Regions from separate parts of the Kosakonia oryzendophytica genome, predicted to be linked through region 2. Evidence: predicted binding sites of a transcription regulator. Region 2 holds the regulator's gene; the other holds the start of a gene.

Region 1 (3,412 bases), 490 kb from region 2:
CGTTGGCTTTTACCGCATCGTGGCGATGCCACTGGATGTTATAGAGGCTGGTGAAACCGCCGCACACGCCCAGCGTAATCAGCCAGACCGCACTTAACGGCGTGACCAGCACCTGATACTGGATAAGGGGGATCGTTCCACTGACGGAGTGCCCCCCCAGCAGCGCCATCCCACCTGCCGCCGTTGCCATCACGCAACCTACCGTACCGCCAAGCCCGGCGAGCAGACCGCTGAGCGCTTTCGCCGGTGTAAACAGATACGCCAGCGCCGCCGCGCACACCAGCACCGCGATGGCGTCACTTAACAAAGAGAGGATCGTCATTTCGCACTCCGGTTTTGCGACTGAAACAGCGATAAATCGCCGTAGTCAGTGGTAAGGGTAAGTTCGCGTTTGCGTCGGCTGGCGAGGGCAAGATCGCGGTTATTCACCAGGTGCAATGCCTTGGTCGGACACATGCGTACGCAGGCCGGACCTTGCTCATCGAAATGGCAGAGATCGCACTTCACGGCGATAGCCCGCACGCCCGGCACCCAGTCCAGCAGCGAGCTGACGCGCGCAGGCGCTGGCGGTGCGGCGGGCGCTTTTGGCGAGTTGACGTTGGCGGGAATATCCAGCGGGCGGCTACCGGAAAACTCGATAGCGCCAAACGGACAGGCAATCGCGCACAATTTGCAGCTCACGCACAGACTTTCATTAAGCTGCACCGCGCCCTCCACACGGTTAATCGCGTTGACCGGGCAAACGCCCGCACAGGGCGCATCTTCACAGTGGTGGCACTGCTGCGGCGCAGATTCATTTTCGTTACGCATCACACGCAGTCGCGGCATCGCCTGCAACCCCTGCGCGCGGTGCGTCTCGGCGCAGGCGGCTTCACAGGTATGGCAGCCAATACACAGCGAAGCGTCGGCAATTACAAAACGGTTCACCAGCACATCCTCAGGTGATTCACCCACGTTACGGGCGGTCATTTATGACGAAACGTGTCGCTCAAGGTGTCACTTTCGACACTTGTCGACACCCAAACTCAGGCCAGTGCAGGCGCGTGCGCGTTGCGGGCAAGCGCCGTAAGCGTTACCGGCGAGTCTGTCTCCATGGCGGCATAGAGGTTGTTGTAAACGTCGGCGATCGCGTCCAGGTAGTGGTTCAGTACTTTTTCGCGATCGCGGTTGCTGATAACACCATCAATCAGGCCATCGCTGCTGAGCTGCGCCTGAGCAATAACGCGCGGCTCGCCGCCGTCTTTGCCGGCAATGGCGTACTCAATGGTGTGACCGTTAAATCCCCCGACAAGGGTGACAGAGAGTGTGAAGTGTTCGAACAGCACAAAGCAGAGTTGCTGTTCCGGCGCACAGCCGATGGCATGGTGCAATCGTGCTTTGGACAGGGTAATTCCCTGAACCAGCGTATTACAGTAATGGCGCCACTCTTCCTGCAGACGGTGATGCCGTCCGGCAATGAAGTCCGCCTTTTCGCTAATTTCCCAAATCGTCATGTCAGCTTACCCGGTTAATTGAAACAACGGCGGTAAAGCATCATCCATGCCAAATTTTAATTTCATGATTTTTAAGGAAATTAAGACAAAACCTTCGCCATTTCGACGTGTCATTTCGTCATGTTCGACATCGTCACCGTGACTTTAACCACGCTGGCACTCTTATTGCATTAACGCGGCAAAGTCCTAAGGAGGCGTTATGCACGAAATCACATTATGTCAGCGGGCGCTGGAAGTGATTGAACAACAGGCGCGGGCAAACGGCGCACGTCGGGTGACCGGCGTGTGGTTAAAAGTCGGCGCATTTTCCTGCGTCGAAACCGAGGCTTTAACGTTTTGTTTTGATCTGGTGTGCCGTGGCAGCCTGGCGGAAGGTTGTACACTGCATATCGAAGAACAACAGGCGGAGTGCTGGTGTGAGTCATGCCAGCAGTATGTGACGTTGCTAACCCAGCGCGTGCGCCGCTGTCCACAATGCCACAGCGACCAACTGCACATCGTCGCCGACGACGGAATGCACATTCAGCGACTGGAAATTGAGGAGTAAATAATGTGTACAACATGTGGTTGTCAGGACGGTAACCTTTATATAGAGGGTGATGAACATAACCCGCATTCCGCATTTCGCGGTGCGCCGTTCGCCCCGGCAGATCGTCCGGCGCTAAAAATTACCGGCGTCAAAACTCGCGAATTTAATCCAACCGAGCTGGATAACGGTGACCTGCATTACGGTCATGGCGAAGCTGGCACCCATGCGCCAGGCATGAGCCAGAAACGGATGCTGGAAGTGGAAATCGATGTACTGGATAAAAACAACCGCATCGCCGCCCGCAACCGCGCCCGTTTCGCCGCGCAACAGCAACTGGTGCTGAACCTTGTCTCCAGTCCCGGATCCGGCAAAACCACCCTGCTGACGGAAACCCTCGAACGCCTGAAAACCCGCGTTCCGTGTGCGGTGATCGAAGGGGATCAGCAAACGGTGAACGACGCCGCACGCATCCGCGCGACCGGCACCCCCGCCATTCAGGTGAACACCGGCAAAGGGTGTCATCTTGATGCGCAAATGATTGCCGACGCCGCGCCGCGCCTGCCGCTCGCCCACCAGGGCATTCTGTTTATCGAAAACGTCGGAAACCTTGTCTGCCCGGCCAGTTTCGATCTGGGTGAGCGCCATAAAGTGGCCGTACTGTCGGTCACCGAAGGGGAAGACAAGCCGCTGAAATACCCGCATATGTTTGCCGCTGCATCGCTGATGCTGCTGAACAAAGTCGACCTGCTGCCGTACCTCAATTTTGATGTCGACAAATGCATCGCTTACGCCCGCGAAGTCAATCCGGACATTGAAATCATCCTTATTTCCGCCACCCACGGCGAAGGCATGGATCGCTGGATCGACTGGCTGGAGACGCAACGATGTGTATAGGCGTACCGGGGCAAATCACGGCCATTAACGGTCTGCAAGCCAAAGTAGACGTCTGCGGCATTCAACGCGATGTGGATCTTACGCTGGTGGGCAGCGAGGATGAAAACGGGCAGCCGCGGCTTGGGCAGTGGGTGCTGGTGCATGTGGGTTTCGCGATGAGCATGATTAACGAAGAAGAAGCCCGGGATACGCTGGCGGCACTGCAAAATATGTTCGACGTTGAACCGGATGTCGGCGCTCTGCTGTTTGGTGAGGAGAAATAATGCGATTTGTCGATGAATACCGCGCCCCGGAGCAGGTGATGCAGCTTATCGCCCATCTGCGTGAACGGGCGGCGCATCTCTCTTATACGGCGGCGCGCCCGCTGCGCATTATGGAAGTGTGCGGTGGCCATACCCACGCTATTTTCAAATTTGGCCTCGACCAGCTACTGCCGGAGAATATTGAGTTCATTCATGGTCCCGGCTGCCCGGTCTGCGTCCTGCCGATGGGGCGC
Region 2 (3,412 bases):
CGCAGATGCATTACGAACTGGCGAACGATTTCGTTGTGCTGACCGGCAACGCCTACCTTGAACAGTTGGATAGCAATATCAAGGGCGACAAAATCACCTACCTGGTGAAAGAGCAGAAAATGCAGGCATTCAGCGACAAAGGTAAACGCGTGACCACCGTGCTGGTGCCATCGCAGTTGCAGGATAAGAGCAACAGCAAAACCCCGGCTCCGGCGCAAAAAAAGAGTAACTAATTCGTTATGGCAACATTAACTGCAAAGAATCTCGCCAAAGCCTATAAAGGCCGCCGCGTTGTTGAAGACGTCAGTCTGACGGTAAACTCTGGCGAAATCGTCGGCCTTCTCGGTCCTAACGGTGCAGGGAAAACCACCACATTCTACATGGTGGTAGGCATTGTGCCGCGCGATGCAGGCAACATCATTATTGATGAGGAAGATATCAGTCTGCTGCCGCTGCATGCGCGCGCGCGTCGTGGCATTGGCTATTTACCGCAGGAAGCCTCTATTTTTCGCCGCCTGAGCGTGTACGACAACCTGATGGCAGTATTGCAAATTCGTGATGACCTGACGGCTGAACAGCGTGATGATCGTGCCAAAGAGTTGATGGAAGAGTTCCATATTGAGCATCTGCGAGACAGCATGGGGCAGGCGTTGTCCGGTGGTGAACGTCGTCGTGTGGAAATTGCCCGCGCGCTGGCGGCTAACCCGAAATTTATTCTGCTGGATGAACCGTTTGCGGGCGTTGACCCCATTTCGGTCATTGATATTAAACGTATCATCGAACACCTGCGCGACAGCGGCCTGGGCGTGCTGATTACCGACCATAATGTCCGCGAAACATTGGCAGTGTGCGAACGCGCTTACATCGTCAGCCAGGGGCATTTAATTGCTCACGGGACACCGCAGCAAATCCTTGAAGACGAACACGTTAAGCGCGTATATCTTGGGGAAGACTTCAGACTCTGATAGGGTAGAGATTATTGACGTTTTTTGTCGGAGAGTGCTGCTCTGAATATGAAGCAAGGTTTGCAACTAAGGCTTAGCCAACAGCTAGCCATGACGCCACAACTGCAGCAGGCAATTCGTTTGTTGCAGTTGTCCACGTTGGAACTTCAGCAGGAACTTCAGCAGGCGCTGGAGAGTAATCCATTGCTGGAGCAAACCGATCTTCACGAAGAAGTGGATGCCCAACAAAACCAGGATAATGAAGGCCTGGATACCGTCGACGCGCTTGAACAAAAAGAGATGCCCGACGAGCTGCCGCTGGATGCAAGCTGGGACGAGATCTACACCGCAGGAACCCCCTCCGGCAGCAGCAATGATTACCTTGATGACGAACTGCCCATTTATCAAGGTGAAACCACCCAGTCGCTGCAGGACTACCTGATGTGGCAGGTAGAACTGACGCCGTTCTCCGACACCGATCGCGCAATTGCAACATCCATTGTGGATGCTGTTGACGATACGGGCTATCTGACCGTATCGCTCGAAGATATCCTCGAAAGCATGGGCAATGAAGAGGTGGGTCTTGACGAAGTCGAAGCCGTACTTAAACGCATACAGCGTTTCGATCCGGTTGGCGTAGCTGCGCGGGATCTGCGCGACTGCTTGCTGATCCAGCTTTCGCAGTTTTCGAAAGAGACACCGTGGTGTGAAGAAGCACGATTGATCATTAGCGATCACCTTGATCTGCTGGCTAACCATGACTTCCGTACGCTAATGCGTATGACGCGTCTGAAAGAGGACGTGCTGAAAGAAGCGGTTAACCTGATTCAATCGCTGGATCCGCGCCCTGGCCAGTCTATCCAGACCGGTGAACCGGAATACGTGATCCCGGACGTGCTCGTGCGTAAGCACAACGGACGTTGGACTGTGGAGCTGAACTCCGACAGTATTCCGCGCTTACAAATCAACCAGCACTACGCTTCCATGTGCGCCGGAGCACGTAACGATGCCGACAGCCAGTTTATCCGCAGCAATTTGCAGGATGCGAAATGGCTGATCAAAAGTCTGGAAAGCCGTAATGATACCCTGCTCCGGGTTAGCCGCTGCATTGTTGAGCAGCAGCAAGCCTTCTTTGAGCAGGGTGAAGAGTTTATGAAACCGATGGTTCTGGCGGATATCGCGCAGGCCGTCGAAATGCACGAGTCCACCATTTCACGTGTGACGACCCAGAAGTACCTGCACAGTCCGCGCGGCATTTTTGAACTTAAATATTTCTTCTCCAGCCATGTAAGCACCGAAGGCGGCGGCGAAGCCTCGTCTACGGCTATTCGCGCGCTGGTGAAGAAGTTAATCGCCGCAGAAAACCCTGCGAAACCACTGAGCGATAGTAAGCTGACGACACTGCTTTCCGATCAAGGAATTATGGTGGCGCGGCGAACCGTTGCGAAGTATCGAGAATCTTTATCCATTCCGCCGTCAAACCAGCGCAAACAACTGGTTTGACCAAAACCGATAAGGAAGACACTATGCAGCTTAACATCACAGGACAGAACGTCGAGATCACTGATGCTCTCCGCGACTTTGTAAATAGCAAATTCGCCAAGCTTGAACAGTATTTCGACAGGATTAATCAGGTCTATATTGTGTTGAAAGTGGAGAAAGTGACTCACACTTCGGATGCAACGCTCCATGTTAATGGAGGGGAGCTTCATGCCAGTGCGGAAGGGCAGGATATGTATGCTGCAATCGACGGTTTAATTGATAAACTGGCGCGGCAACTAACGAAACATAAAGATAAACTGAAACAACACTAATTGTCCGGGCGTCAGCCTGGTGCGTCGCACCCTACCGCAATCCGGTAGGGTGTCTGCACTGGCGTCGCTTAGGTGAAATTATGATGAATAACGATTCCGCTCTTCAACTGAGCAATGTCCTTAACCAGGAATGCACCCGTAGCGGCGTTCACTGTCAGAGTAAAAAACGTGCTCTGGAAATCATCAGTGAACTGGCGGCAAAACAGTTAGGCCTACCGCCGCAGGTCGTCTTCGAGGCCATCCTTACCCGTGAAAAAATGGGCAGTACCGGTATTGGTAACGGTATCGCTATTCCACACGGTAAGCTCGAAGAAGACACGCTTCGCGCCGTCGGCGTTTTTGTCCAACTCGAAACGCCCATTGCTTTCGACGCTATCGATAATCAGCCCGTCGATCTACTGTTTGCATTATTGGTGCCGGCAGATCAAACCAAAACGCACTTGCATACGCTCTCGCTGGTCGCTAAGCGCCTGGCGGATAAAACAATTTGTCGGCGCCTGCGCAGCGCGCAAAGTGATGAAGATCTGTATCAGATCATCACGCAGACAGAAGGCGAAGGTGATGATGCGTAACGGAAAGGCCGCTTTTTTATCAGTCGTCCTGAGGAGAAATGGTTCATGGTCCTGATGATCGTCAGTGGTCGTTCGGGTTCAG

Evidence for each region. Region 2 encodes sigma-54, which starts transcription at its own class of promoters, with help from an activator protein. Its sites were predicted from a motif close to GTTGGCACANNTTTCGCTNT; they were not measured.
Region 1: the regulator sigma-54 is predicted to act here: its motif matches at 1,646-1,665, upstream of hypA (hydrogenase maturation nickel metallochaperone HypA).

What each region holds. Positions count from the first base shown of each region.
Region 1 covers NZ_CP115659.1:1,074,141-1,077,552, reverse strand. The annotation lists gene hycC (formate hydrogenlyase subunit 3) at 1-322, opposite strand, end outside; gene O9K67_RS05145 (4Fe-4S dicluster domain-containing protein) at 319-927, opposite strand; gene hycA (formate hydrogenlyase regulator HycA) at 1,026-1,493, opposite strand; gene hypA (hydrogenase maturation nickel metallochaperone HypA) at 1,693-2,040, shown strand; gene hypB (hydrogenase nickel incorporation protein HypB) at 2,044-2,916, shown strand; gene O9K67_RS05125 (HypC/HybG/HupF family hydrogenase formation chaperone) at 2,907-3,179, shown strand; gene hypD (hydrogenase formation protein HypD) at 3,179-3,412, shown strand, end outside.
Region 2 covers NZ_CP115659.1:585,803-589,214, reverse strand. The annotation lists gene lptA (lipopolysaccharide ABC transporter substrate-binding protein LptA) at 1-233, shown strand, start outside; gene lptB (LPS export ABC transporter ATP-binding protein) at 240-965, shown strand; gene rpoN (RNA polymerase factor sigma-54) at 1,014-2,447, shown strand; gene hpf (ribosome hibernation promoting factor) at 2,471-2,758, shown strand; gene ptsN (PTS IIA-like nitrogen regulatory protein PtsN) at 2,839-3,330, shown strand; gene rapZ (RNase adapter RapZ) at 3,376-3,412, shown strand, end outside.